3 regions of the Cytobacillus sp. FSL H8-0458 genome follow, and region 2 is predicted to be linked to each of the others. Evidence: riboswitches for the same ligand, from Rfam matches in the RefSeq annotation. Region 2 holds a riboswitch; each other region holds the start of a gene.
What was found. A riboswitch is a leader RNA that binds a small molecule or an ion and turns the genes downstream of it on or off. The one in region 2 is predicted to bind thiamine pyrophosphate.
Positions count from the first base shown of each region.

Region 1 (7,929 bases), 1.0 Mb from region 2:
ATGGCCATGTCAGTCATGGTATTATTGCCTGTAGTGCTGTTATTTTTCTTCTTCCAGAAGCACTTTATAGAAGGTTCGAATATCGCATCAGGCACGAAAGGATAACAAAACCGGCTAAGCGATTCGCTTAGCCGTTCTTTTCATTGTATAGGGCAATAGGTTCTCCATTCTCCGTCAACACACACCTTATGGCGGGGAACATAGCATTCAATGACCACAGAATCCGGGTTCAGCCCGTTTTCTTCAAGCTGGAATGATACTGAAACTTCAGACTCAGTGTTAGCGGATGAGCAGGGATAGCCGCCGCGCCATTCATACTTTGTACAGTAGTAGCATAGCTGACCGGATGCTGCGGCTTTATCGGAAGAGACTGTATTGCTTTGGGCAGCTTCTTTAATCAGCTGTGTTTTTTTCATTTCTATTTCTTTTAAATAATCAGTAAAGGTGCTGTCTTTTGATATATCTATTTTGGTCTCCTTTTCAGACTTCAAGTCTTTTACATAAAAAGCCTGATCCTCAATAAGCCTGCTGTAATCAACCAGCCGCACTTTTAATTCCTTCCCGGACTCAAAGGAGAAAGATAGAAGAGACGAGAAATTTACAAGAGCTTTTTCATCTAAGGAAATGTTTTTTTCATTGTATTCAATTTCATATTGCACTGTCCAGCCATATTGTTTTCCTTTTTCATCAATAAGAGCTTTTGGCTGGGCGGGGGCATCTTTTAAAATAGAGGATTTAAATTTCTTAAACTTTTCAGACTTCATTACGGCTTTAATGAAATCTTTCTCAGTCAAATCAGTTGAACTGCTTTTGGGCTGTGCAGAAACATTGCCTGAGAAAACTAGTAAAATAGTCAATAATAAGAAAATATACTTTTTCATCACATACCTCCTAAAAGTATTGTCCAATATAAGATTAACCTATATTTCCATAATTAGGAATGGTGCGATGTGATTATATTTATCTAGTATATTTTATCTAATCTGAATAAAAAAAACAGCCTAATGGTAAAAGAATTTTTAAGGCCGATTAATCAATATTATAGAAGCTCTTTGTATTAGCATAAAGCATCTTTTTGGCGCTGCTGAAAGATATTTCTTTTAGTTCAGCAAGGGCACTGATGGAATGGGCCATCATGGCTGGGTGGGTAGGTTTGTTTTTAAAAGGGCCATCGAATTCCCATGGACCGTCTGTTTCTGCCATCAATTTATCCAGCGGGTAATCCCGTACAAGGTCCTGTATTTCTTTTTCGTACACGATATCTGGAGTGAAGGAGATGTAATAGCCATTGGAAATAAGCCTGCTTGCTGCTGCAGTGTCACCTTTAAACCAGTGGAAATGAGCCTTTTTAATCGAATGCTTTTCCAATAAATTGCACACAATCGGTGCATCATCATAAATTGAATGGAGGACAATGGGCTTATCCAACCTGTTAGCAAGCTTAATAAATTCTTCGAGAAGTTCAATATATCCGCCAGACAGCCTGCTCCCCTCAGACCTCAAATAGTATGGAAGGCCAACCTCGCCAACAGCAGCCATCTGTTCTGTGTGAATCCTTATCCAGCTGAAAAGCTCTGATATATCATGATCACTGGGCAGAACCTGTTCAGGGTGGAAACCAAAGGCAGGTTTTACAAAGGGATAAATTTCTGCAAGAGCAAGATTCCTTTTGCAGGAGGCTAAATCACTTGAAACTGTAACAAGTGAAAGCTTAAACGTCAGCTCATGAAACATTTTTTCTATATCACTATTGCTGTACTTATCAAGATGAATATGGGCATCAATATACTTATCCATTGCTGTTGCCTCCTAATGATTTTTCAGCGCATGATGGATGCTTCTTTTGCATTCAAGGAAATTTTCATCCAGGAAAATTTCCTCCATCCGCGGCCTCACAAAAGGCACTTTATATTCTTGAACCACTTTAGCAGGCTTGCTGCCGAGTATCAATATTCGATCGGAGAGGTAAATGGCTTCTTCGATATTGTGAGTGACAAACAGAATCGTCGGCATATGTTCATTCCAAATATCGAGAAGCCATTTTTGCATATCAAGACGGGTAAGCTCATCCAAAGCTGAAAAGGGTTCATCCAGCAGTATGATTGGCTGTGGGCTTAATAGTGCCCGGATAAAGGCGGCCCTTTGCTTCATGCCTCCTGATAATTCATGCGGAAATGCATTTTCATAGTCACCGAGTCCCGCTTTTTGAAGCATTTTTCTGGCTGTTTCCGGATCGGCTTTTCCCATAATTTCCTGGCCAAGCAGAACATTCTGAAGGATGGTTCTCCATGGCATCAGGGAAGGAGTCTGGGGCATATAGCTAATTGAACCGCGTTTGCCGTTGATCTCTTCATTCCGAAGTGTTATGGACCCTTCATCAGGCAGGAGCATCCCGCCAATCAGGTTAAAGATGGTGCTCTTTCCGCTGCCTGATGGACCTAGAATTGAAACAAACTCTCCTTCATTTACTTGAAAACTCAAATTGCTTAAAACCTGATTTGAATCAAAACTTTTCGTTAGAGAATTAACCGATAGTTGTATCATTTCCTGCCACTCTCCCTGGACTTCCATTTAATAAGCAAACGTTCTGACAGTAATATACCTCCAAAAAGCAGCAAACTTAACAGCATAATCGCAAGTATGGCTACAAAAACACGGTCTGTCCGAAATGATGAAGAGGCTAGAGTCATATAAACCCCTATTCCAGCTTTAGCTCCGAGCCATTCAGATATTACAGCACCCATCACACTATAGGTTGCAGAGATCTTTAGCCCGGAAAATAAAGATGGAAGGGAATGGGGAAGCTCCAGCTTCCAAAACAGCTGTCCTCTGCCGGCTCCAGCCATCAGCATATAATGCCTGAGTTCTCCTGGAGTTTGCCGAAATCCATCCAATGCTGCAACAGTAATGGGGAAGAAGCATACCAGTGTAATGACAATAAGTTTTGGAAGTATGCCAAATCCAAACCATACAACCAGTAAAGGCGCCAGAACAATTATTGGCACATTCTGTGAAAGGATGAGAAGCGGGTAAACAGACTCCCTTATAAAAGGTAATAAGTGCAATATAACAGCTGTAAGCAATCCGGTGGCAGTGCCAATGGCAAACCCCCATAGTGAAAGCAGGACTGTCGATTGAAGATGCGGGCGGAAGCCCTCCCAGCCCAAAGCCGCCTCCTGAATGATATCTGTCGGGGGAGGCAGGAGCCAAGCAGGGACTTTTGCCAGATTTACCGCCACCTCCCAAAGAATGAATAAAAGGAGGAGAACCGCAGCCGGCCTCCACCCTTTTCTAAATACATTATTCATGGACGGTATTTCTCCGTTAAATCACTCATTTCAATTCCGTCCGGCTGATACAGAATTTTAACCTGTGAGATAACATTGCTGCTTCCTTTTTCAATCATTTTTCTGTTCATATCAGCAATGATTTTCAATAAATGTTCTAAATCGCCTTCCATCGTTGTTTCCAGGGGATGCACTTCGTACTTAACACCGGATTGCTGAATAATGCTGATTGCTTCATCAACGTATGGTATAACATTTTCCCCATCTTTTGTTTTTGGTATGATTTGAATGCTTACAAGTGCGTTTGCCATTTAATAAACTCTCCTTATTCCGGCAGGAAGTCATTTGTAAATGCTTTGCCGGCATCTAATTCTTTATCTAAAAGACCATTTTCATGCATCCAGTCTGCATAGTTTTCCCAGACCTCAAGCTTTTGTTCACCCCATTTTGAAGCATCATCCTGATAGCGGGGTGATAGCCATTCCTGGCTCTTTTTGACCAATTCGCTGTCCAGGTCCGGAGCATTCTTTAACAAAATATCTGCTGCTTCGCCAGGCTGCTCGATTGCAAATTCATACCCTTTGGCTGCTGCTTTTACAAATGCTTTGACAGTATCCGGATCATCTGCAATCATTTTTTCGCTGGTCGCGAGAACGGGCGTGTAGTAATCCAGTTTTTCTGAGTAGTCAGTAAGATAGACCATATTAATCTTTTCCCCCCGAAGTTCTGCTTCTACACCTGTCCATCCGTAATAAATCCATGCGAAGTCTATATCTCTTTTAACAGCTGTAAAAAAGTCAGCATTCCCCATGTTAACGATTGAGACCTTATCAACATCGGCGTTTTCCTTTTTCATTAGGGAGTCTATTACCGATTTTTCTACAGGAGCTCCCCAGCCGCCATAAGTTTTTCCTTCAAAGTCTTTCGGCGATTTAATATTTTTTTCAGCAGGTGATGCAAAACCGGAAGTATTATGCTGTATTACAGCTGCTATAGAAACAAGGGGAACGCCCTGTACACGTGCTTCCGTGATGCTTTCCTGATAGCTGACACCGAAATCAGCCTTGCCTGATGCAGTCAATTGATCTGAACCTGCTTCACCTGGCATTATAATTTCGACATCGAGTCCTTCTTCTTTAAAATATCCTTTGTCCTTTGCGGCATACAAGCCGGTATGGTTGGTATTGGGTGTCCAATCCAATACAACAGTAACTTTTTTCAAATCTTGTTTGCTGTCTGCATCTTTGCTTCCAGTCTGATTATCCGTTCCATTACCGGCACAGCCTGAAAGAAGCAGCAGTGAACAGATAGCTGCAATCCACTTTTTCATAAGTAATCCTCCTAAAAACCTTTATGTAATAAGGAAAGTTAATGATAGTCTGCCCTTAAAAAATAAAAACGCCCCGGTATAAACCAGGGCGCATATAAAAACATTTAGTATGTTTAAGAATATGTTCCCTACGCTGGTATGAGCCAGATCAGGTTCAAAGGGTCAGCATCTTAATGATGAAGTCTCAACCGGCATACCGGTTCCCCTACATTTCTTGCTATTTAATTTTGAAGGCATAAATACTTTCCATCATTATTATAGCAAATAATATCAAAATGGACAGAAAATATTTATTTCATCTCAATGGTCCTGCTCTCTTTCCAGATTTTGAATTTTTCAAGTTCACCTGTAATTTGGCTGACGGCAAAACCAAGGACTGCTGCATCATCTAAGATTCCCATTCCTATTAAAAAGTCAGGAACAAGATCTATAGGGGAAACAAAGTATAGTATGGTAGCAATAATAAAGATAATCGACTTTTTTGAAATATGCCGGTAATCGCCTTTAGACCATGCCTTAACTAAATCGATTAGAAGCTGAAACTTTTCCCATATATCACTTAATGAAGATTTGTTTTTATCTGCTTTAAGTGTAGCCTTTTTTAGCAGTCCTTTTGTTTTTTCAGGGTCCTCAGCATAACGTTTGGCCCTGGAAGAAAATTTTTTATAGCCGTCCTTATAATCTTTCGTTTCTATTTCAGGCATAGCTATCACTCCTATATTTGATAATTCGCATAAACAGTTATAATCTAGTATTTACCGCATACCTGACATGACATAAACATTTGAGTAGGAGAAATAAATGGAAATCAAATTTAACCTGTGACAAAACCTAATGGGGAGCTGATATCTATGCTTGAGAAATGGCTGAAGGAATCTAATTATACAGTAATATTAACTGGAGCAGGAATGTCGACGGAAAGCAGACTGCCTGATTTCAGGTCTGCCAATAATGGATTATGGAATGGGAAAGATCCCGGAAAAATAGCCAGTACAGACGCGTTAAATGAAAATGTGAACGAGTTTATAGAATTTTATCGGCACAGGGTAATCGGGCTTAAGGAGTGCACTCCCCATCAAGGGCACTATATACTTGCAGATTGGGAAAAGAGAGATATTATTAAGAGCATTATCACCCAGAATGTGGATGGATTTCATGGACTGGCGGGAAGTAAAAAAATATCAGAGCTCCATGGGAATTTGCAGACACTCCATTGCCAGAAATGTAAAAAAGAGTTCCCGAGCGAGGGGTATTTACATGGACAATTCCAATGTAATTGCGGGGGTGTGCTCCGTCCTTCAGTAGTTCTGTTTGGGGAAATGCTTCCTGAGGAGGCTTTGGATTTCGCAGCAGATGAAACAGAAAAGGCAGAACTTTTTATTGTTCTGGGATCATCCTTGACTGTAACACCTGCAAATCAGTTTCCGCTGATAGCCAAACAAAACGGAGCAAAACTAGTGATTATTAATATGGAACCTACGGATTTCGACATTTATGCTGATGAAGTGATCCATGAACGCAAAATTGGTGAAGTGCTGGATGAACTTGATAGAGCCTTTAAATAGTCGAAAAACGCGAATTCATGAAAATAGCTCTCATGCTATGATTTTTTTAATCAATCCACTATAATGGACAATGAACATGATTACTACTGCCTCAAGCGATATGATATATAAGGAGTGTTCAGCATGTTATCAAACATCGGTATTCCAGGTTTAATTCTCATCCTGGTTCTGGCTCTGATTATTTTTGGCCCTAAGAAACTTCCTGAAATAGGGAAAGCGTTCGGGGAGACCTTAAAAGAATTTAAGAAATCTACCCGTGAACTCACAAAAGATGATGACGATGATAAAAGGAAATAACCTATTCGATTGGTTTAGGACCGGCTTTGAAGACAAATTAGTCTCGAAGCCGGTTTTTTTGTTTTCTGGCTTCCGAAGCGATGGAATGGGTATAGAAGAGAGGGGAAAGAAAAAATGGTTGACTAACATGTATATACAAGATAGAATGAAAGCGTAAACAGTTCATGTATATACAAGTTGGTTCTTGTATAATGGATAGATTTATAAAAATCGAGAACGATAAATAAGGACCTTATAACTGTTTCTTTCTTTAATATGAAAACGGTAACAGGAGGAGAGGGAAGAATGGCTACAAATAAAGAGTCAGCAGAGCAAATCGTAGAAGCTGTCGGGGGCAGTGATAATATCGCTGCGGCCACTCATTGTGTTACACGGCTGCGTTTTGCGTTAAAAGATGAAGGAAAAGTCAACAAAGAAAAGCTCGAAGATATTGATATTGTAAAAGGTTCATTTTCCACCAATGGACAATTCCAGGTTGTGATCGGACAAGGCCTCGTTGATAAAGTATATAAAGAAATGACAGATGCAACCGGAATTGGCGAATCGTCAAAAGAAGAGACCAAAAGTGCAGCTGCCGAAAACTTAAATCCCCTACAGCGCGGAATTAAAACACTGGCGGATATTTTTATTCCAATCCTCCCGGCTATCGTAACAGCTGGTTTGCTGATGGGAATCAACAACATTATGACAGCACCGGATATTTTCTTCGATGATAAGTCGTTTGTTGAAGTTTATACAAACTGGGCTGATCTGGCGAGCATCATTAATCTGATTGCCAATACTGCTTTCGTATTCCTTCCAGGCCTGATTGGATGGAGTGCTGTAAACCGGTTTGGCGGCAGTCCGCTTCTTGGTATGGTGCTTGGTTTGATGCTGGTGCACCCGGATCTTTTAAATGCATGGGGCTATGGTGCAGCAGAGGAAGTTCCGAAGTGGAATTTATTTGGTCTTGAAATTGAAAAGGTAGGTTACCAGGGCCAGGTATTGCCTGTATTATTTGCTTCATATGTTTTGGCTAAGATAGAAGTATTTCTTCGAAAAAGAATTCCTGATGCTTTTCAGCTTCTGACTGTCGCGCCAATCGCTTTACTAGTTACTGGATTTCTTTCTTTTATTGCCATTGGACCCATTACATTCACGATCGGCAGCTGGATTACAAATGGGGTTGTCGGAATCTTTGATGCTGTTCCAGCCCTTGGAGGCTTGATATACGGAGGATTATATGCACCTTTAGTTATCACTGGCATGCATCATACATTCCTGGCAGTTGATCTGCAGCTAATCGGCAGCATTGGCGGCACGTTTTTATGGCCGATGGTGGCATTGTCCAATATTGCACAGGGTTCAGCCGCTTTTGCCATGATGCTGTTAAGCAAAGGGAACGAAAAGCTGAAAGGGCTTGCGCTCACTTCTTCAATTTCAGCTTGGCTGGGCGTAACGGAGCCGGCGA
Region 1 is NZ_JBBOBR010000001.1:2,743,007-2,750,935, reverse strand. Features, by position in the region: gene NYE23_RS13385 (carbohydrate ABC transporter permease) at 1-105, shown strand, start outside; gene NYE23_RS13380 (hypothetical protein) at 141-881, opposite strand; gene NYE23_RS13375 (TatD family hydrolase) at 1,030-1,797, opposite strand; gene NYE23_RS13370 (ABC transporter ATP-binding protein) at 1,810-2,544, opposite strand; gene NYE23_RS13365 (ABC transporter permease) at 2,541-3,308, opposite strand; gene NYE23_RS13360 (thiamine-binding protein) at 3,305-3,598, opposite strand; gene NYE23_RS13355 (ABC transporter substrate-binding protein) at 3,613-4,617, opposite strand; TPP riboswitch at 4,726-4,834, opposite strand; gene NYE23_RS13350 (YkvA family protein) at 4,908-5,321, opposite strand; gene NYE23_RS13345 (NAD-dependent deacylase) at 5,469-6,182, shown strand; gene tatA (twin-arginine translocase TatA/TatE family subunit) at 6,306-6,479, shown strand; gene treP (PTS system trehalose-specific EIIBC component) at 6,765-7,929, shown strand, end outside.
Region 1: it holds a riboswitch for thiamine pyrophosphate, as region 2 does, so the genes downstream of both, NYE23_RS13355 (ABC transporter substrate-binding protein) here and tenA (thiaminase II) in region 2, are expected to answer to the same signal.

Region 2 (7,929 bases):
TCAGGTGTGCTGCTCGGAATGCTATCAGCCTATTGGATCGGTAAAAAAGCAGGCACGCCCTTTCTCAGAAAATATGGCAGATATATTGGGATCACGGAAAAAAGATGGAATACCGCACAGAAAAAATACATGGAAAATCATCGTTTTATGATTTTTGCGGGTTTTTATATGCCGGGAATACGTCAGATTAGCCCTTACTTTGCCGGCATTTCAAAAGTACCTTTTCATCAGTATCTTCTATATTCTGCGGCAGGCTCCCTGAGCTGGGTTCTCCCTATAATTGCTGCGGGATACTTTGCAGGAAGTTTCTTAGATATAAATCCTGAGTATGTTCCATATCTAGGGGTTGTTTTATTAGTTTTATTTGTAATTTACATGCTGGTTAAATATGCCAAATCTAAATCCAATTAACAGAAAGGAGGGTATTATGAAAGTTCTCCTGCTCCCATTATTTCAATTTCCCACGGGACATTCAAAAGTAGCCAAAACACTTCAGGACCATATTAAAAGCCAATATCCTGATGCGGAAATTAAAATAGTCGACTTTCTTTCCTATTGCAGTGATAAGCTTGAAAAGCTGGTCTCAGGCATATATTTAAAAGGGTTCCTGGGTGCTCCTTTCCTTTACAGGGCTTTATATTACACCATTATGTATAAACAGCATCCTTTTAAATTGCAGCCTGATTTACAGGTTCTTTCCTATTATTTTGAAAGAAAAATGCAGAAGTTCCTTGATGAAGAAAAACCTGATTTAATATTTTGCACTCATTCTTTTCCATCCGGAATCATCAGTTCACTAAAGCAAAAGGGACAATACCGGGACATTACTGCGGTGAATGTTTACACGGATTTTTTTATAAATGATATATGGGGAAAACGGGGAATTGACTTTCATTTCGTTCCTCATACTGAGGCGAAGGAAAAGCTTATTAAAAAACATCATATTCCGGAGGATCATATTTTTGTTACGGGCATTCCGGTTCATTCTGCCTATCACCTCCCGGCTCCATTCAAGAAAGATAACCAGATACGCCATATCCTGGTTGCAGGAGGAAACAGCGGCTTAGTAAACTGTGATTTTATAGAATCTATACAAAAGGTTCCGCATATTCGATTTCTGATCCTTTGCGGAAATAATGACGAATTGTATAGCTCACTCAAAGCACTTGATTCAAAACAAATCGAGCCCATTGGATATATTGAAGACCCATTTGAAATGAACCAGCTGTATAATAAAGCGGATGCTATTTTGACCAAACCAGGCGGAGTTACAATTAGTGAAGCACTGCAAAAGAAACTTCCGATTCTGGTCCATACCTCACTTCCGGGGCAAGAGGAAATCAATTTGGACTATTTGCTTGAGAAAAATCTGGTGACTGTCATTTACGACAGGCAAATTACTGAACAGCTTAATAATGAAGAAGCTATACTTAGTCTAAGAAAGCACATTGATTCTTATCTGGAAAAAGTCACTTGCCCATTGGACTATGCCATCTTCATTTCAATTAAAAGCACCGGCAGAAAAACGCCGGAAACTGTTCATTCCTTGAGAGCCGTTCCAACTATAAAATAAACCTTCAGGTCATTAATAATTAAACAGCCTGAGATCTCCAGGCTGTTTTTCATATCAATCAAACGTTTGATTGATCAATCCTTCTTCATAAAGAATATCCTCAATACCAGGACCATTTCCTTGATCAGCCATGTCCTCCTCACAGCCAACCGAAAAATAGGTATACGAATAATCATATCCGTCTCCCTGTACACCGCCTGCTCCGCCATGTGAAATACAGCTTTCCGGTATAAGTTCACGCTTTCCCTTGTCATCCACATAATAGTACAAGTCTTCAATATACCCTTCACTTTGCGGTAAAGAGGTAATGGCATATCCCCTGTCATTCACCCGAAATACATCATACTCCCCTTCTGTCTCAGGCACAGGAGCAATCTCTATTTCATGAACAATTCTCACCTGACCGGCATACCCTTTTGGAATCAGATAAAGATCATGAGTTTTTTCTTCCAGATCTGCATGCTGGAGCATCCAAAAGAACCCTGCCGGCAGCAGGCAAGCAACGAGGAAACCTGCTGCATTCAAAGTAACCTTCCTGCCACCTGGCATCTCGCGGTCCCATTTCCGCCACTCGTCCACTAAAAAGAAAAGGACCGCAGAAATAAATGCGCAGAAAGCAAACCCTTCCATAATAAAATAAGTGACTGCAGCCAAAAAAGTATGTATCAAAGCAGCAGCAGGAAACCGCCAAACTGCTAGATTTCTAGTAAGTAACTCGGAAAGCATCGAAACTGGAACACCATATATCACATTTCCGAAAAGGCAGTACAAAAAAACCACAATCAGAAAAAAAGAAAACAGTTCCCCTTCTGAAAAGAAAAAGAGAAGCCAAAATCCAAAGGTAAAAAGAATGGAAGCCTGCAGGGCCGTTTTAATTTTTGATCCCAGCATAGGATAAATGAACCTCCTCTTTTTATTGTGAATAACTTCACATATATCATAGCATATTTACATAATTATTCCCATACTCACTATAATAACCTATCATTTTCAACCTGCTCGAAATTATGCCAGGCTGTGCCCTAACTAGCAGACCCTTCCTCAATCACCTCTATTGCCCACCTGATTCCTTCTTCCACCTCTTCTTCCGGAGGGTTCGTGTGTGGTGTGTACTCCATGACAAAAAATACATCCTCACATTCCTTTGCTAAAAGATCCATCAGCTTCTTAATTTTATGATGACTGCCATCATTCTCATGAGATGGATGCACAGGCACCCAAATATATTTATCACCCTGGTATTCAACATTATGTAAATGAACGACTTTCACAAACTCGGTCCATTTTTCTATATAATTTATGGCCTTCCCGCCTGCGGCCATTATATAATCCCCGATATCAATACATAGGCCTAGTCCGTATTTCCTCCATGTCTCTACAGAAAAACAGTCAAGATATTGAATTCCTGCGGGCGATTGCTTGAATCCCAATTTAGGTTCACACACAATCATAATCCCATATTTTCTCTGAAGAGCACTGAGTTTCTTGAGTCCCTCCTCAATGATCTCTGCCGGGTACCCACTTGTTTCCTTTTTAAAGTAAGGAAAGTGCACCAATATGTATTCAGCCCTAAGCCGGGACACCCTTTCTACTTCCTCCTCAAACTGGATCCATGCTTCCTCTGGATTCATACTGACCTTTTCCAGCAGATCGTATTTGCTTTTTCCCCGGAAAAGAGGCGAATGAAGACCAAAGCTTTTGTTTGTTTTGCCCAGTAATTCAATAAAGCTATGAAAGGATTCTTCATCTTGAAATTCGCCTATCTCAATATGCGGCAAATAACTTTTAAAAAGTTTATGAAACAGCTTGCTGTCTGACAAAATGACGCTTCCCGATAACCCTATTCGATGGACCATGATATCTCCCCTCATACGCATTCTTATATCAATCTTATCATAACCCATGTAACTTATTGGAAAATCACACCGTCTAATCATTAAAATACAAGAGGAGACTTTTATGATTAGAAAAGTGTTGGCTTCCATAATCGGAGTACTGTTATTATTCATTCTTTTTTTCCGGAGCGGAATCATTTTGGATTCCACCGGCATTCATTTTGGAAACCCTTTTGCAAAGAAAGTTGTGGTGCCTTCTGATTACTCACAGGCTGATTTAAATCAAAACGGCATTGCTGAACCACTTGATATGGTCCTGACAGCCAGAAAAGAAGTGGAACAGCGCACTCCATATAAAAGTGCTTACTATGCGGGAGGCTATCCGCCCGATGGCGAAGGTGTCTGTACAGATGTGATTTGGAGGGGTTTCCAGGGGGCTGATGTAACCATAAAGGATCTTATTGATCAGGATATCGCTGAGAATACGGACTTGTATTCAAGAGTCCAGGGCAAGCCGGATCCGAACATTGATTTCAGGAGGTGCCAAACCAGAATGTCTTTTTTAGCCGCTTCGCAAAGTCATTAACAACAGACCTGATTCCAGGAGATGTTAAGAACCTTCAGCAATGGCAGCCGGGTGACATTGTGGTTTTCCTTTCTCCTAAATTCGACCATGTGGCAATCATATCTGATAAACGGACGAAAGATGGCATTCCATACGTTATACATAACTCCACACCATTTGCAGCAGAAGTAAAACTATCTTCTTTTAAGACTCCCATTACCGCTCACTACAGATGGGATTTTGAAAAAACGCCTGCACTGCCATAAAGCAGATGCAGGCGTTTTTCTTATTTTACTACTGCTGCAGGATTGCCCGCCGGCCACTCTTCGCAGGTATAAGCCATCTCCCAGAAGCCAAGCTCCAGCTGGCAGCTTTTTCGGAAAGCATCCTTCATTCGCTGCCTATCTTCCGGTGATGCCGCATCAGCAAGCTCATCCAAACGGTTTCTCATATTCATGGTCACAGCTTCGACTCTAAGATTTGCATAAAAAGAGATCCACGGATAAAACGGATGGTTCTCATCTGGCTCATATTGCTTCATGAGCTCAAGCCCAATTTCCCAATAAGTCCATGGACAAGGCAATAATGCAGCTAGGATTTCACCCATGCCGCCTGTGTGGGCATGATACATCATATGCTTTACATAATGATCAGCTGTTGGCGGGAGCGGATATCCCTGCAATGCTTCGTAATCCACGCCAATCTGCTGGCAAAAATTATGATGGGGATGCACTTCGCTGTTCAATACGAATTCTATTTGCTGATTAAAATAAGCAATATCCTTTCGCTCTGCAGACTTTGAAATGGCAATCCCATAAATATGCATGAACGCATTCAAATACTCAAAATCTGCTTTAATGTAATGGGCCAGTGCCTCTTTCGGCACATCCCCTCTCCCGATCCCCTGGACAAACGGGTGCTCAAATATCAGTTTAAACAAATCTTCATTTTCCTTGCGCAGAATCTCTGAAAAAGTCATAAAAAATAGCCTCCTTATTAAATTCAGAAGCTGCCGGGGAAAAAGCATGAGGATATAGATTGAGGTCCTCACCGCTTCCCTGCGCTGGAATTATCCAGATCAGGTTCCAAGGGACAAAGGAGAAAGCTCCTTATCTCAGCCGTAGCGCCCCTAGCAGTTTTCTAACGTTTTTTGTTTTTTACCAATTTTTCACTTGTGGTTTTTCGCTCATAAATCGTAAATTTCGCTCATAAAGCCAGATTGTTATGATGCTCTCCCCTAATCGGCTTACTTATCTTACTTCTCCAGCCCAAAATCATCACATATTCTGAACCAAATTCTTCTCTTTAACCTTCGCTAACACCATCCAGCCTATCGTCGCACCGGCAATGCTGCTGACCAGAAACGGCGGCACAAAGAAGAATGCACCAGCTGCACTGCCCATAAGAAACTTTGCGAATGGAACGGCAAACAATGCACCGATTATGCCGGTGCCCACCACCTCTCCAGCGGCAGCCCATATTTTCCGTCCGAACTTCAAATAAAGGACACCAGCCAAAAACGCACCGATCATGCCGCCTGGAAACGCAAGCAGCGTCCCGAAACCAAGCAAATTACGCAGCAAAGCAATCATAAAAGCGACTGCTGCTGCAGGCAGGGGTCCAAGGGTCACCGCTGCCAATACATTTACCGCATGCTGGACCGGATAGGCCTTCGCTATACCAGCCGGGAACCAGAGTAAATGGGATCCCAGTGTCCCAATCGCCGTAAATAAAGCCATCGTAGTTAACAATCGGGTTCTGCTCATCTAAACCTCCTTTCTAAAAGGGCAGCCTGATTGCTTATCAGGATAAGAAGTATGTATACAAAAAATGCCAGATCCCCACAAAGGACCCGGCATGGTTTAAGTATATGAATCGACAATTGTCAAATCCTACTTCCCTCCGCTGGCATTAACCAGATCAGGTCCATAAGAGTCGGAAAGCTATAAGCGCTTTCCTCTCAGCCCGCACATTTCGGGGCACCCCTAGTAGTTACATAGATATTTAATTTGATAAGCTGTCTCAAGCTTAACAAATTATCACGGCACTGTCATCAATCTTTTAGCTTATAAACTTTTCTTGATGCACTGGATTAAGCGCTCTTCAATTTCTGCTGCGAAGCTTTGAACAGATTCGTCATTGATTAGCTCAATCATACTAGTCGGCTTAGGCATCCCAATTTTCGTTTTGCCCTTGTCTTCATAGACGACAATTTTACAAGGCAGGAAGTAGCCGGCCATTTTATTCTGTGTTAAAACGCGATGTGCTTCATCCGGATTACATACCTCTAACACATGGAATGCCTCGTTATATTCCAAGCCTTTTTCCTGCAGCTTCTCCTGAACATTAAACTGCCATAGAACTCCGAACTTTTCGTCCTTCAGACTTCCTTCCAGTGAGAATATCGCTTCTTCAATTGATTTTTCGGTTTCAGCTGTGTAATCGAACATGACTGCATCTCCTTTAGTATTGGCATATCAATTATGTACCCCTATAGGTATACTATTAAACACATGCTCCGCTGTCAACAAGCCACGCTTTTTTTAAGAAAGCTTTATCGAATTAACTGCAGACCAGCAATATCCTTTAAGCTCCCCACCCCTGCCAGAGAAAGCGACACTTTTGTTTCTTCTATGAAGTTGGCAAGCACTTTTTCAACTCCATCCTGCCCGCCAACGGCCAAGCCGTACACATACGGCCGCCCCAGACAAACGGCGTCAGCTCCCAGTGCCAGAGCTTTAACCACATCTGAACCTCGGCGAATGCCGCTGTCAAACAATACTGGAATCCGGCCTTTAACTTCCTTCGCAATCGGTTCAAGCGCATCAATCGCCGCAATCACTCCATCAAGCTGTCTGCCGCCATGATTGGAGACAATGATTCCGTCTATCCCTCTTTCAATGGCCAGCCTGGCATCTTCCGGGTGGAGGATGCCCTTTAATAAAATTGGCAGGCTGGTTTTCTCTTTTAATCTGGCAATATGCTCCCAGCTTAATGTTGGATGATGAATATTATCAAGGATCCCCTGTACGACATCGCCGTCCTGGAGAGACCCCATAAAGACTGGATCGCTTTCATAATTTGCTTTTCCATAGCCAAGCTTTAATGGGGAAAAATTGTTTCTTAAATCAGCTTCCCTCCATCCCATCATCACCGTATCAACCGTTAACACAATTGCCTCATACCCTGCTTCCTCTGCACGGCGAACCATACTGAAGGATGCTTCTTCATAATTGGACCAATATAATTGGAACCATTTTGGACTCGAGCCTGTTGCCTTTGCGATTTCTTCAATGGAATAACTGGATACTGTGCTCTGGATAAAAGGAACTCCGAACGAAGCTGCCGCCCGGGCAGATGCCAGCTCACCCTCACTGTGTTCAAGCCGCTGCATTCCAATCGGCGCAAGGAATACTGGATAAGGATACGTTTCACCAAATAAATTCACACTTATATCCGGCACTGAAACATCCCTCAGCATTCTCGGAACAATTGAGTATTTTGCAAAGGATTCGATATTCTTTTTCAACGTTTCTTCCCCGCCTGCTCCTGATTGGACATAGCCAAATCCGCCTGCTCCCATTACTTTCTCTGCTTCTTCTTCCAGTTCCTTAAATGAAATAGGAAAGTTCTCTGCGAAACTAATATTCTCTACTTTTGCCATCATCCAGCCCCGCCTTTTTTTGAATTTATTGAAAATAATATCATCTTTTTAGGTTATTTGAAACCATGTAATAATTTTCGAGCCCCTCCTCTGCAAATTAGCCTCAATAAGCAGGGATTCCACAATAAATCGGGAATAACCATTTTAAACTTAATGAAATTGGAGTGTAGCAAATGCTAATCAAACAGCCTTTTGATGAGTTTCTGAAATTCCATTACGAAAGAATCAGTGAAAGCCATATGAAAGTCACTTTGCCCATCCAGCCGCTCTTTATTAACAGCGCCGGACTGGT
Region 2 is NZ_JBBOBR010000001.1:3,752,085-3,760,013, forward strand. Features, by position in the region: gene NYE23_RS18800 (DedA family protein) at 1-411, shown strand, start outside; gene NYE23_RS18805 (MGDG synthase family glycosyltransferase) at 428-1,573, shown strand; gene NYE23_RS18810 (DUF6843 domain-containing protein) at 1,628-2,464, opposite strand; gene NYE23_RS18815 (TIM barrel protein) at 2,596-3,429, opposite strand; partial or broken gene NYE23_RS18820 (DUF1287 domain-containing protein) at 3,719-4,239, shown strand; gene tenA (thiaminase II) at 4,260-4,952, opposite strand; TPP riboswitch at 5,012-5,114, opposite strand; gene thiW (energy coupling factor transporter S component ThiW) at 5,251-5,739, opposite strand; TPP riboswitch at 5,854-5,970, opposite strand; gene NYE23_RS18835 (DUF302 domain-containing protein) at 6,040-6,423, opposite strand; gene NYE23_RS18840 (alpha-hydroxy-acid oxidizing protein) at 6,528-7,637, opposite strand; gene NYE23_RS18845 (PaaI family thioesterase) at 7,811-7,929, shown strand, end outside.

Region 3 (7,929 bases), 790 kb from region 2:
CCATATTGATGTTGTTCATCCCCATATTACGGGCCAAATGGAATTTATCCACGGTTTCTTCTACTGTATGGTGACGGCCTATTGCTTTCAAGGTCTCCTGAATATAGGACTGAGGATTGATGCTGATACGATCAATATTCCATTTTTTCAGCACTTCAAGCTTTTCAGGTGTGATCGTATCAGGACGGCCTGCTTCCACAGTGACCTCTCTAATGTTTTCTACATCTGGAAAAGATTCATACATTTCCTCATAAAGCATATCCATCTCTTCTGCCGTAATGCTTGTCGGAGTCCCTCCACCATAATAGACAGTAGTGATTTTTACATTATTTTCTTTCAGCCAATTACCAATTTTGCGCATTTCAAAATGAAGGCCGCCAAGAAATGAGTTAACAGAACCCTGCCTGCCATTAATTGCATATGCGGGAAAAGTACAATACGCGCACTTTGTCGGGCAGAAAGGAATGCCAATATATATGCTTACCTCATTTTTCAAGTCATAAAGATCTGGCACAACAGCAAGCTGCCGGTCTACAATATTCTGCATAAGCTGGATTTTTTCATCTGTAATCAAGTACTCCTCCTTCAGCTGCTGATGAGCTTCCTGGAGAGGTGTCTGATTCTGCATGGCACGGTGAAGCAATTTTGTAGGACGTACCCCCGTTAGAATTCCCCACTTCTGGGTAATGCCCGTCCATTCCTGCAAAACAGTCAGATATACATGTGATACAGCATTCTTCACTTGTTTAAAATTCTCTTTTTCTGACTCAGCCGGAACGAAATTTTTTTCAAAATTGGCTGTAAGATGTCTGCTGTCTTTATCAGTAAGCTCTGCAGCAGCTTTAATGTGTTGTCCTCGCTCAATCTGAAAAGAAATTGTCAGATCTGCTGCAGAATTCTCACCCAGCACCACTTCACATTCTTCAAAAAAGAGGTTCCCAATCAGCCGAAGCGGCCGATGGAATCGTTCATCCTGTATGCCTAAAATTGAAATGTTCAAATCTATCACCTTTTTTTAGAAAATATAATAATCTGCCGGTGTTTCATCTCACTGATGGCAGCTGCAGAGTCTTTATAATTGATGTTGACAAACTCCTTTTAGTGTACAGAAATGGGGAAACAAGGTCAATATCAGGGAAGTGAATACTTTGGATCGCTTTATTTAATTCACTCTTTTTCTATCTTTCTCTTTATCCATTGCCCTAAATCAAAAAAGAGAGCCGATCTGCCTGACCGACTCTCTTTCATTCAATTTTATTTTAACAGATTCATTTTCTTCAGGAAGTCAATTGGATGCTGTTTGCGGAAATGTTCTTTAACCATGTAGCTTACACCGCTCTGGTCATTAGATCGTGTCAGCCAGTCTGCTGCCTTTTTTACATCTGCCGGGGCATTGCCCATTGCCACACCCAGACCGGCGGCTTCAATCATTTCCAGATCATCTTCAGAATCTCCTATGACGACCATTTGGTTTCTGGAAATTCCAAGATGTTCACATAAATAAAGCAAACCATTCAGCTTTGAAACTCCTGAAGGAACAATGTCCATCCTCAGATCATTCAGTTTAATGACTTCTACATTTTCAAACATGCCCCAAATGGCTGTCTTAGCATCCTCAAGGTCTTCTTTATCTTCAAAGTACACTTCAATTTTCGGCGGTGTGACCGGCTCATCTAATATGGTGTCACTTAATGAATCCACAAATTGCTGGGAAAAAAAAATGGGATCGCCGGTTGTAAAAACAGTTTTAGCAAGCATATTGGTATTGAGCTTCGTTTTGTTGGCAAGGGAATATTTTTCGTGCACCAGCCTGATTTGACAGGTAAAGCCTTCAAGCAGGCGCACGATTTCAAACGTTTCATCTTCCTGAATCCTTTTTACAAATATCGGTTTTTCCTGGGAGGCTGCAATATATGCCCCCCTGTGTGTGACCAGCAAAGAATTGATTTTCAATGCTTTAGCCACTTTTTTCGCGGATGGAAAGCTTCTGGAAGTGACAAGTGTTACATAAATTCCCTTTTGCTGAACATATTCTATCGCTTCTTTTGTTGATTTATGAAGTCTTCCATTTGATTGGAGTAGTGTTCCGTCTATGTTTAAAGCAAGCATTCTGTATATCATCCAATTTGCCCCCTATTCTCGGTGTAAAATTGTCCTATTACACTTTTATGAAGGAAAGGACTTGATTAGAACATAACATGGACAATGCGGAAATATTTTCATAGCTTACTGCTTAATGACGGCTATTGTCTGATTTTCCGATCATTTGATATAAAAAATGATAAATTATTCATTTACATTTTGTTTGCTCCGTATTAAGATGGAGTCATTAAAACTGCATATCAAAGTTTTGCACTAGGGGAGCTTTTTGGCTGAGAAGAACAATCCGTTCTGACTCTTATCACCCGATCTGGATAATACCAGCGTGGGGAAGTGCAGGTGAACGGCTATCATTTATAGTGTATTGATAACATTCAACTGCATTTCCTTATGGGAATGCAGTTTTTTATTTTCATTAGGCTCTTTTCGTATAAATTGTTGTTTTTGGCATATTAATGTTGTCCGTTGATTTCCGCTCCAGGCTGCTCGCTTTCCGCGGGGCGGGCGGTGAGCCTCCTCGACGCTTCGCGTCTGCGGGGTCTCACCTGTCCCGCAACTCCCGCAGGAGGTTGAATAAGCTTCCTCGGAAAACACCGCACGAAGAAAATGCGAATGCATTTTTGAGAATCTCGCACCTTCCGCTCCAATCAACTCAGTAAATAAGATACAAAAAGCAACAACTTTGCGAAAATAGCCTTTCATTAAAACTTAAATAGGAGGATGAAAAAATGCAGGAAAATTTTCTATGCGGAACAAGTGAAATTACAGGGTGCAGGTTTTCGATTTACCCCATGACTGACAGGTTTGCTGATGTTATTTTATCAGCTCTAAAAGAAGTGGACACGAGCAAGGTATGGATGGAAACAGATGATGTGAGCACCTGTGTGCGAGGCAGATCTAATCATGTTTTCGATGTGGTCAAAGCTATTTATCTTGAAACAGTTAAGCATGGAGACCATGTAGTATTTAACGGCACTTTTTCAAATGGATGTCCCGGTGATACTGCAGGAGATGCTTATCTTGCTGAGAATGAGGAACGGGCAAATGAAGAATCAGCAGCAGGGATCAGCCAGGAAGTCGCGGTCCAGTTCGCCCTTTATCCGATGGGGATTCCTGATTACATGAATGTCATTATGGACCAGGTCGAGCTTGCAAAGAATCAGGGAACTTTTACTAAAGGGGTGCATTATGCTTCAAGATTAGATGGGGATGCACACTCTGTTTTTAAAACACTTGAGGATGCTTTTGAAAACTGTAAGAAAAGCAATTCTGCGCATATTGTTATGACGGTGAATATGTCTGCCAATAGTCCATCCAAAAAGGAGACTGAATAATATGCTTGAAAAGTGGAAGCTTCGTGAAGTCATTGTTTTGTCTGTACTCGCTGTCGTGTTTGCAGTTGTATACCTGGTATTCATGCAATTTGGCAACGTGCTATATGCAATGTTCGGCTTAATTGGCTATGATCTTATTTTTGGCATTTGGTTTATTGTTTCAATTCTCGCAGCGTACATAATCAGAAAACCCGGGGCAGCTTTCTTATCGGAAACCATCGCTGCAGCGATTGAAGTCATGATCGGCAATGCAGTCGGTCCCCGCCTGATTTTGTCTGGCATGATTCAGGGGATTGGAGCGGAAGCTGTTTTTGCGGCCGCGAAATGGAATAATTACCGGACATGGGTGTTAATTGCTGCCGGCATGGGCTCTTCTGTTACAAGCTTTATTTGGGGCTACTTCATTTCCGGCTATGCGGCCCTCTCACCCGGTTATGTAACTGCTATGTTTTTTGTGAGGCTGATCAGCGGTGCTTTACTAGCTGGATTGCTGGGCAAATGGCTGAGCGAAAGCCTTGCAAAAACTGGGGCATTAAACAGCTTTCCTATTGGAAAAGAGCTGAAAAGGGGAAAATCGGAAAATGGCATTACAGCATAACCGGCACATATTAAAAACTGAACAGCTTTCCTTCAGATATGAAGATGTGGAGAAACCTATCTTTAAAAATGTGCAATTCAGCCTTTATCCAGGGGAAGCAGTGCTACTATTGGGCCCCAGCGGATCGGGAAAAAGCACACTAGCTTTCTGCTTAAATAAATTGTATCCGGAGGCCGTTGATGGCGAATTGGATGGGAGCATTTTATTCAAGGGAAGGAGACTGGAGGAATTCGGCCCTGGTGAAATTAATCAGCACATTGGGATTGTATTTCAGGACCCTGAAAGCCAATTTTGCATGACCACAGTCGAGGATGAGCTGGCATTTGGACTTGAGAATTTGAAAACGCCGCATGAAGAAATCGAGAGTAAGATTGATGAAGCATTGGAGCTTGTTCATCTTTTGCCATATAAACATGCCCCAATCCACAGCCTTTCCGGGGGCCAAAAGCAAAAGCTTGCACTGGCATGTGTTTTATCATTAAAACCGGATATCCTGATTTTGGACGAACCGACAGCAAATCTGGACCCGGCTTCAAGCTATGAACTTACTCGCATCATCAAAGAGCTTAAAGAGAACCTGGCATTTTCCCTTCTAATAATTGAGCACAAGCTGGATGATTGGATTGATTTGACCGACCGCTGTGTGGTCTTAAACAGGGAAGGCGAAATTTTATTTAATGGAAGCACTGCAGAATGCTTTAATCAATATGCAGAAGAACTTCTGCTTGAGGGCATCTGGCTGCCAAGCGCGGTTAAAGCCGGCCTATCTGGAAAAAAAGCAGGTATTTACAAAGGGGAAAAACTCCCGTTGACTGATCGGGAATTAATCGCCGGATTTGCAAATCCCTTTGGTGCACTTAAGATTTTAGACAACAGGAAAAACAAACACCAAGCCCCTGAAGAGCAGATCATCCTATCAGCAGAGAATCTATCCTTTAATAAAGCTGGTAAGGACTTGCTAAAAAATATTAGTTTTTCTGTAAAAAAAGGCGAATTTGTGGTAATTGCCGGTTCAAACGGATCAGGAAAAACAACGCTTTCCAGACTGCTGGCTGGCCTATATACCCCTTCCAAAGGCAAAATTCTATTTTATGACCGCCCCCTTTCCCAATGGAAGGAGCAGGAGTTAAGACAGAAATCAAGTTACGTTTTTCAAAATCCCGAACACCAATTTATTGCAGATTCTGTCTATGATGAAATTGCCTTCAGTTTAAAAATACAGCAGATTCCTGATGCCGATATTCAAAAAACAGTTCAGGCTGCTCTGCTTCAAGTGGACTTGCTCCAATGTGCTGACATGCATCCTTTTTCCTTAAGCCAGGGACAAAAGCGGCGGCTAAGTGTGGCATCGATGCTTGTGAATGACCAGGACCTGCTCCTCCTTGATGAGCCGACATTTGGACAGGATGCCAGGACGTCAGGGGAGCTTATGATGCTATTGGAAACAAAGATCCAAAGCCGAGGTTCAGTGGTGATGATCACACATGACATGGAAATCCTTCATTCCTATGCGGACAAAGTAATTGTTCTTTCAGAAGGAGAGAAGATCTACGACGGTTTGCCTGATGCATTATGGAAGAAAGATGAGATTATGAAGGTTGCTTCCCTAAAGGTTCCTTACATAGAAAAGCTAAGGAATAATATCGGTTCCATTGCAGGGAGGGAAAAGCTTGCTCTTACATGAATTTAACCCAAGCATTAAAGCATTCACTGTCATAGTCTGTGTGTTAATTCTATCGGTTTTCTTTGATCCGGTTACACCTTTTCTGACCTTAGTGATAACTGCAGCAGCCACCTTTATTTTTGGTAGAGTTTCATTCAAAAGATGGATTCTGCTTTTCTCGCCATTTGTCTTCATGGCTGCAATATATATTTGGTCGGCTTTGATTTTTTCTAAAGCGATTGAAGGAGAAACCATATTATGGGCATGGGGGATCTTCACATTGACTGAGGAGGGCTTTTTGCGTGCCCTCTCCCTTGGAATGAGGATTTTAAGCTTTACCTCTCTGTCCCTTCTGTTCATTTTAACAACAAAGCCGACAGAATTTCTGCTGAGTTTAATGCAGCAATGCCGGCTCTCTCCAAAGCTTGCATATGGAATTATGGCAGGCTATCGGTTCCTGCCATTAATGAAAGAAGAGTTTGAGATTATCCGAAGCGCACACCGGATCAGGGGAGTACCCAAAGCCCGGACACTCCCGGGAAAAATGGCAGAGCTTAAGAGGTATACAGTTCCCCTCCTTGCCGGAGCGATCCGTAAAGCTGAGAGGACGGCCATGGCAATGGAATCAAAAGGGTTTACCGGAGATAAAAACCGGGATTTTTATCATAAAGTCCCGGTTTCATGGAAAGATTGGGCATATTTTGCCTTGTTTATCGGCGCAGTACTGGTCAGTGCCTATATTTCATGGCTTTTCGGGTTTCTGAAGCTTTATAATGGCGAACTTTAGCAGGCGATTCTTGACTTCTGAGCGGATAGCATCTTTTTATGTGCGGAAAGAGCAATTTTGTGTGGGCATAAATTTTTTTCTGTGCGTTTATTTCCAATTTATGTACGCAAAGACTCTTACCCGCATTTTCAGAATCGGTAAATTACCATAAAACACCATAAATAACTATGAATAAATCTTATTTACTCTCCTAATGCTATAATTGTAACAATCAAGAAAACTACACCAAGGAGATGATTTACATGGCAAGAAACAGCAATTCTAATCAGCTTTTAGTATCAGGAGTCAGTCAGGCAATTGATCAAATGAAGTATGAAATTGCAACAGAATTCGGTGTGAACCTTGGCCCGGAAACATCTTCAAGAGCAAATGGATCAGTAGGCGGAGAAATTACGAAGCGCCTTGTGCAAATGGCTGAGCAGCAGCTTGGCGGAGCACGCTAGTCCTTCAACGAAATCATCGTAAAATAAAATGCCGCTTCCAGCCCAATCCTGGAAGCGGTTTTTTACCCTATTTAAGCATACTCAATATATCTTCCACTGCCTCAGAAAGTGATAAGGCCTGTATATCTGCACTTGTTGGATCAGAGCCTATAAAAACAGTTTTACACCCAGCCTTCTTGCCTGCCTCAATGTCGCGCTCATGATCGCCTACCATGACGCTTCTAGACAAATCAAGATTGTGCCTTTCGGACAAATCCATCAGCATGCCTGCATTTGGCTTGCGGCATTCACAGCCTGCTTTCGGCTTATGAGGACAATAGGCGACCTCTTTAATATGTCCGCCTTTTTCTGCGACAAGCTCCTGCAGCCTTTCATGAATTCTCTTTAGCTCCCTTTCTTTCAAAAAACCGAGTCCCACGCCGCCCTGATTGGTCACAACGAAAATTTCATATCCGGCTTTGGTCAGTTCTGCCACAGCTTCTGCTGCCCCTTCCAGTAAATATAACTGCTCAGGGTTGTTTACGAATTTTACCCTTTCTGATAAAACCTCATTTAAAACGCCGTCCCGGTCCAGAAAAATGGCTTTTTTCACTGTACTGCCCCTTTCATTAAATCAATATCTATCATAAAGGTACCCATACCTTGTTCTGTTTAATATAGAAAAATGCTTTTTCTTATAAAAAAACTCCCGGAATCAATTTCCGGGAGTTTTCTGATGGTATTATTCAGCTGCACCATAAAGGTCTTCAAGAGGCTTCATGATGATTTTGTTCATTTCTGCAATCATCATGCTCATGCGCTGTTCTGCTTCCATAAGCTTTGAGATCTGGGCGTGCTGCTGTACAAGTGCGACTGTCTTTTGAGCCTGTTCTACTTCTTCCTGTGTAATATCCTGGCCCATCATTTGTTTTTGCTGAAGTTCCATCTGGATTTTGCGGAAGTTATCAAACATCGCTTTTGCAGACGGATCTGCATTCACATCATCATATGCTTGCTTTAGAGCC
Region 3 is NZ_JBBOBR010000001.1:2,966,128-2,974,056, forward strand. Features, by position in the region: gene NYE23_RS14460 (coproporphyrinogen III oxidase) at 1-1,000, opposite strand, end outside; gene NYE23_RS14465 (Cof-type HAD-IIB family hydrolase) at 1,255-2,121, opposite strand; TPP riboswitch at 2,348-2,449, shown strand; gene NYE23_RS14470 (YkoF family thiamine/hydroxymethylpyrimidine-binding protein) at 2,829-3,434, shown strand; gene NYE23_RS14475 (ECF transporter S component) at 3,436-4,032, shown strand; gene NYE23_RS14480 (ABC transporter ATP-binding protein) at 4,016-5,716, shown strand; gene NYE23_RS14485 (energy-coupling factor transporter transmembrane component T family protein) at 5,703-6,482, shown strand; gene NYE23_RS14490 (alpha/beta-type small acid-soluble spore protein) at 6,725-6,925, shown strand; gene NYE23_RS14495 (D-glycero-alpha-D-manno-heptose-1,7-bisphosphate 7-phosphatase) at 6,993-7,517, opposite strand; gene NYE23_RS14500 (YlbF family regulator) at 7,647-7,929, opposite strand, start outside.
Region 3: it holds a riboswitch for thiamine pyrophosphate, as region 2 does, so the genes downstream of both, NYE23_RS14470 (YkoF family thiamine/hydroxymethylpyrimidine-binding protein) here and tenA (thiaminase II) in region 2, are expected to answer to the same signal.